Desulfobacula toluolica Tol2: one gene and its partner. The main gene of each other region encodes a partner of the protein of the gene in region 2 in a complex. Links are inferred from orthologs where the notes say so. Each region holds a gene or a part of one and is shown on either strand. Other genes may lie near its edges.

Evidence for each region.
Region 1: the proteins of dnaG (region 2) and dnaB are in contact, whole or in part, in a crystal structure (PDB 2R6A), measured with the Geobacillus stearothermophilus proteins. The link is inferred for Desulfobacula toluolica Tol2 from one-to-one orthologs. Residues at the interface, in WP_049624496.1 of Geobacillus stearothermophilus: Lys456, Leu457, Leu458, Pro459, Ala460, Asn463, Ala464, Leu467, Leu535, Leu536, Ile537, Ala538, Gln544, Glu545, Asp548, Tyr549, His552; in WP_033016901.1 of Geobacillus stearothermophilus: Ser13, Glu15, Ala16, Gln18, Glu91, Leu92, Asp94, Ala95, Val96, Pro97, Thr98, Ala99, Ala100, Asn101, Tyr104, Tyr105, Ile108.

What each region holds. Positions count from the first base shown.
Region 1 is NC_018645.1:2,655,724-2,658,933, reverse strand. What follows is about bases 49-2,925. They hold dnaB (replicative DNA helicase), read right to left. Parts: upstream 2,239-2,925; coding sequence 859-2,238; downstream 49-858. Other genes in these bases: TOL2_RS12275 (DUF2232 domain-containing protein), read right to left, coding at 2,836-2,925; rplI (50S ribosomal protein L9), read right to left, coding at 2,312-2,770; hflX (GTPase HflX), read right to left, coding at 49-862. In the rest of the region: more of hflX, read right to left, coding at 1-48; more of TOL2_RS12275, read right to left, coding at 2,926-3,210. UniProt on the Escherichia coli protein: The main replicative DNA helicase, it participates in initiation and elongation during chromosome replication. Travels ahead of the DNA replisome, separating dsDNA into templates for DNA synthesis.
Region 2 is NC_018645.1:2,755,080-2,758,367, forward strand. Bases 1-2,955 are described here. They hold dnaG (DNA primase), read right to left. Parts: upstream 2,387-2,955; coding sequence 614-2,386; downstream 1-613. Other genes in these bases: rpoD (RNA polymerase sigma factor RpoD), read right to left, coding at 1-589; hisB (imidazoleglycerol-phosphate dehydratase HisB), read right to left, coding at 2,553-2,955. Outside these bases: more of hisB, read right to left, coding at 2,956-3,140. UniProt on the Escherichia coli protein: RNA polymerase that catalyzes the synthesis of short RNA molecules used as primers for DNA polymerase during DNA replication.

The DNA of each region.
Region 1 (3,210 bases), 99 kb from region 2 along the record:
GGATCAGCTGAGTGCGGTCAATGACTTTCATTTCAACAAAATCAGTAATAGACCGAATCTGGGATGCTGACAATTCCCGGTCAAACACCAGCAGGGTGGCATAGTTTTGAATCGCCTTGATAATAAGGCTGGAGAGCTTTCCCTTGCCCACCACGAATTTTGGATCAATTGCTTTTCTTCTTTGAACGGCTGTGCCGATTACATTTATATGACTTGTTTTGCACAGCTCTTTGAGTTCTTCAATAGAGGCATAGGCTTCTTTTGTATCCAAAGTGGTTGCGTTGATTAAAAATGCATTTTCCCGGCCTGTTTCAGGTCTGTATAAAGAATTTTTCCTGGTTAATTCCGATTCAAGCGCAATAATTTGAGCCAGGCAATCATTATTCAGGTCTTTGATGGTGGCGGGTTCAAGAACCTGGTAAGGATCTGAGTCCTCATCCGGGAGAATGTGTCCTGAATACACAGATCCGGGTTTCCCGTTTTGTGTGATGCAAATGGCCGTGATATAGTCCAGGCGCAAGAGAGCAAGGTCTGTTAAATCATCACGGGTCAGGGGTTCGTCTTTTAAATGGGTGTGGATCAGGCGAAGCCCCTTGAGCTTGCCGGGAATGGCCATATATCCGGAGGTTATCGGGATGACGACTCTGTGGGGTTCCCCGACAATGACATAAATGATTTTTCCGTTCCGGTCGATGAGCAGACCTATCTGACGCCGGATATCATGGGACAGATCAACCAGAAATTGTGCAAGTTCAGGATCTGCAAGATACTCGGGCGGTGTACTGTAGTTATAAAGAGTTTCTATTTTTTTGATCTGAGTATTTCTCAGACCTGAAGTGTTACCGTGCAGTTTTTTCTTCATTGAAATTCCTGATATGAATCCGGTGCAAGTTCTTCAAAACGGGTGTATTGACCCATAAAATGCATGAACGCTGTGCCTGTAGCACCGTTCCTGTTTTTGGCAACAATGATTTCCGCAGTACCTTTTTTAGGATTGTCTGCTTCCTTATTATAGACCTCATCTCTGTAAATGAAAGCCACAATATCCGCATCCTGTTCAAGGGCGCCTGACTCGCGAAGATCAGACAGCATGGGACGTTTGTCCGCGCGTTGTTCAAGCATACGGTTCAGCTGGGACAAAGCAATGATAGGCACCTCAAGTTCTTTGGCAAGAGCTTTTAAAGATCTTGAAATTTCTGCAATTTCCAGGTCTCTTCGATCTGTTTTAAACGGGGGCCTCATCAGCTGGAGGTAATCTATAATAATCAGCCCGATTTCATTGTGCTTTTGATACAGCTTTCTTGCCTTTGCCCGTATTTCCATTGCAGTAATGTTGGGCGTATCATCTATGAAAATTGGCAAGTCATTTAAAACGCCTGCCGCATCTGTTGCGTTTTGCCAGTCTTCCTGGTTGATAAAACCGGTTCGAAGCCTGTTTGAATCTATGCGGGCCTCGGATGTCAAAAGTCTCATGGAAAGTTGCTCATTGGACATTTCAAGAGAAAAAACAGCAACGGGTTTGCGTTCTTCAACGGCAACATTCCTGGCCATGTTCAAGGCAAAAGCGGTTTTTCCCATGCTGGGCCTTGCCGCCAGAATAATCAGATCGGATTTTTGCAGTCCTGATGTGATATTGTTTAATTTTGTATATCCTGTGGAAAGTCCTGATAATCCGCCGTCTTTTCCCTGCTGCTCTTCAAGTTTGTCAATATTTAAACTTATCAGCTCTCCCAGGCTTTGAAATGAACTTTTTGATTTTTTTTCTGCTATATTAAAGATCGAGCTTTCAGCAAAATCAATAATTTCTTCCACATCACCTTTGTCTTTCAGACATCTTTCAATAATATCTGAAGCAGCCGTGATCATTTGTCTTAAAGACGCCTTGCCATGAATGATTTTGGCATAATGGACGGCATTTACAGCAATTGGGGCTGCATCGGAAATGGCTGCAAGATAGGCGGCACCACCAATACTTTCAAGTTCATCTTTTTCCTTGAGCCGATTGGCAACTGTAACAAGGTCTGCAGGTTCTTCCCTGAGGGCAAGCTCGATAATTACCTTGAATATTTTTTTATGGGCGCCTTTGTAAAAGTCCTCCGGAGATAGAATATCAATAATATCATGAAGACTGTTGTTATTGATAAATATGGCGCTTAATATGGATTCTTCCGCATCAAGGTCATGGGGAGGTGTTCTGCTGAGAAGCGGGTCTGTGGCTATTTTATTTTTTATGGGCACAATTTATGATTTCAAAATATGCATCCGGGAAAATTTATAAATCTTCCCGGATGCGTTTTGAACCTTATTCTTCTTATTTTTCTTCTTTTTCTTCTTCAATGACATTTACCGTAATTTCAGGCTCAACATCCTTGTAAAGACGTATGGGAACTTTATATTCACCGATCTCTTTTATGGGCTCGGCAAGAAGGATGGCACGGCGTTCCAGCGTGATGTCCTGTTTGTTCAGGGCTTCTTTGATATCATGGGTTGTAACAGACCCATAAAGGCGGACATCTTCATGTACTTTGGCTTTAATTGTACATACCACGGTTTTGATTTTATCAGCCATTTCCTCGGCAAGTTTGCGTTCTTTGGCAATTTGAAGCTCAAGCTTTGCTTTTGCCTGTTCCATGACTTTTCTGTTCTGGGGGGTCGCAAGGATGGCCTTGCTCTGGGGCAGCAGATAGTTGCGGCCATAACCGGCCGCCACATCACATTCTGTCCCGGCGATGCCCAGCGTGTCAATGGTTTCTTTTAATATAACTCTCATTTAAACCTCCAAAAAAGTTCAGCTTCTGTTTTCTTTAATTCGGCTGACTTTTAGTTTATTTTTTATCACACAACCGTATCAAGTTTTCTAAAATTGAACCAGGTATCAAATAATCCGAATCCGATTACAAGGAACATAAAAAGAGGTTGAATTGTAATCAAGACGTAAAAAAAAAATCTTAATGCAAAAGGGGCTCTTTTTGTTTGAAAAAAAAATGATACCACTGCAATTCCCTGGAAAAAATATACAAACATTAAAATGATCAAGCAGTTTACCGCAAGCAGTTTTAACACTCCCAAGGGTAAAAATATTGCAACAGATAAACCAATTACACCAAAGACCAGGTAATCGGGTGCTTTCCATTGATTTAAATTTTCAATACTTTGAACTGTGATCCCTTTTTTCAACAATAGTTTTTTTATCAATAAAATGTTCAGCCA
Region 2 (3,288 bases):
ACATGAAAATCGTGGACAATGCGATGGGGCAATCCAGCATGGCTCTCAAGACATCACGTTCACCACGCTCAATCTTTTTTGCAATTTCAATCTCTCCCTCGCGACTGAGCAAAGTAACCATCCCCATCTCTTTGAGATACATTTTCACAGGGTCGGTAACAGCACCAAACTCCATATCCGAGCGATCTTTTTTAGCAGAAAACAGGTCTTTATTGGCTTTTTTTCCCCTTTTCTCATCTTTTTCATCATCATCTTTTTCATCATAGTCATCATCATCTTTTTCAGACGTTTTTTTAACTTTATCATTAACAATCTTTCTGGATGATGACTTGACTTTTATTTTTGCAGTGCTTTTTTTTGCGGCCTTTTTTATTGTTTCTTTTTCCGTATCCACAAGCTTGATTCCAAGCTCTTTAAATTGCATTACAATATCTTCAATATGATCCAATGATTTCAAATCATGGGATATTGCATCATTAATTTCGGCAAAAGAGAGAGAACCGGTTTTTTCTCCTTTTTTAATAAGCTTTTGTAATTCTTTCTTAGTCATTATTAAATTCTCTCCAGACTTATTTGTCTTACCTGCCATAAAATGCCTCCCAAAGGCTTAAAGTTATAACCGATTTTGTAATTGCTGAATTTCTGCCTGTTTTTGCTTTAACAAGTCCATCAATTCAGAATCACAGCCCTTTTCCGCACTTATAATTTTACTTGTCAAAGTGTTTTCCTGCTTTTTTCTTACACGAATAATTCGGTTTATTATAAACAGAGCTGTTTGATTGACATCTTGTTCTGAAAACATGTCATTCATAGCATAAGAAGCAATAAGCGATTGATCCTCATCATTTTCCATTTTTGCCATAACATTTGTAATGAAGGCTTTTTTATTCGAATCCACACTTATAATTTTCTTTCCAATGTACTTTAATTTTTCAGAATAAAAATACTCCAACACATCAGTATTTTTAATTTCCTCTATGATTTCGGGATAATTGAGCATCATTGAAATCATTTGTTCTTCTCTTCGATCAGATTCCAGCTTATCTTCATTGTTTTTTTTATTCATCAAAAATGAATCTTTCGTATTCTGTTTCAAATACTGTTCCCTGACTTTTTCCAAAACAGCTTTTTCATCGATATTTAATGTTTCAGCAAGCTCTTTAACATATAAAGATCTCAATGCACTATCCTGAATCAAACTCAAATGCTGTTTCATATCATCTAAAATCCTGATCCGGCCTTCCACGGAAAGCCCATGTGTATCAATGGAAACCTTCAAAAGAAATTGCATAACTGTTTTGGCTTTTAACGCAAGATCATTGAATGCGTCTTGTCCATGCTTTACAATATAAGAATCAGGGTCATTTCCTTCCGGAAGAACAAGCACTCTTGTATCAACACCTTCTTTCATAAAAATTTCAATGCTTCTTTTTGCAGCATTGATGCCGGCTGCATCAGAGTCAAAAACAAGAACCATTTTGGACGCATATCCTTTCAGAATTCTCACATGATCAGAAGTTAATGCAGTACCAAGACTGGCTACCGTATTTTTAATACCGTGTTGATAAAGGGATAAAAAATCAAAATACCCCTCCACAATATAAACAAACCCTTCCTGTCGGCAAAATTGTTTTGCTGCATGCAAGCCATATAGAATACGGCTCTTGATGTAAACAGGTGTTTCAGGGGAATTCATATATTTGGGCATGGCATCATCCATCACCCTGCCCCCGAAACCAGCGACCTGCATATTCACATCAAAAATAGGGAACATGATCCGGTTTCTAAACCGGTCATAATACCCATTATTTTGTTTTCTTTCCAAAACCAAGCCGCATTGGACGGCAACCTTTTTGGGAATTTTCCGTTTTTTTAAAAGATTAACTATCGATTCCCAGTTATCAGGCGAAAACCCAAGTTTGAACTGCTGAATGATATCTTTGGAAATTCCTCTTTTTTCAAGGTATATCCTTGCTTTTTCGCCTTGTTTTGATTGTTTAAGCTCATCAAAATAAAAGCCCATAACAGCTTTGTTTAATCTAAACAGACTCTCTTTAAGGTTGAGTTCATTTCTTGTTACAGGATCAATTTCTTTGGTTTCAATGATAATATTATACTTGCGAGCCAACATTTTTGCAGCTTCTGGAAAAGTGATGCCATGATATTTCATAATAAAAGACAATACATTTCCGCCCGCACTGCAACCAAAACAATGAAAGATCTGTTTACTTGGATTTACAGAAAAAGAGGGAGTTTTTTCAGAATGAAAAGGACATAAACCAAAAAAATTTCTTCCGCTCTTTTTTAAAATAACGGACTCTGAAATAACATCAACAATATCTGAAGTATTTAAAATGTCTGAAATTTTTTCTTCAGGAATATACATCTTTACGACACTGACTCCAAAATTTAACGGTTATGCAAGTAAAATAAGCTAAGTATTTAAAATCACATGTCAATAATTATCTTTACGGATAATTGTTATTTTGAAATCATTTACTTTCACTATATATGTAAAAAAGCTTTTGATCATCTGGTTTGTTTAACAATTTCTATAGCGTTCCCTTGCTGGAAAGGGCACCCAAAATTTTTTCATCAATTCTGGTAGCCATATGCAACGATCGTCCAAACGCCTTAAAAATTGATTCAAGGACATGGTGTTCGTTTACACCATAATAAGAATTAATGTGAAGATTAAAAGCCCCTTGAACGCAAACAGCCTGAAAAAATTCTTTGGCAAGATACGCATCAAATTCACCTTTTGACCTTAGCGTATCCGGGAAATTATAGACAAGATACGGCCTGTTTGACAGGTCTATTGTAACCTTTGACAGGGCTTCATCCATTGGGATACTGGCATCTCCAAACCTGACAATTCGCTGTTTTTTTGCGAGTGCTTTCGAAAGCGCTTGACCAAGAACCAGGCCGACATCCTCAATTGTATGATGAAAATCAACTTCAAGATCTCCTTTGGCATTGATTTCAAGATCAAAAAAACCATGAACGGTAAAAGCGGTAAGCATATGATCAAAAAAAGGAATTCCGGTTAAAACATCAACCTTGCCGGAACCGTCTAAATCAAAACAAATACTAATCTCAGTCTCATTTGTTTTTCGGACAACACTTGCCTTTCGACCCATAAATAACCTTTAAATTGCAGTAACACCAGCAAAAATCAACTCATACACGAGCAAAACTCAACAAAAATGAATCTTTTAATTTACCTAAATCAAAGTTTTTTGTCAAATAATTTTTATTTCGGTAAACTTTCTCTTGCAATGATATTCT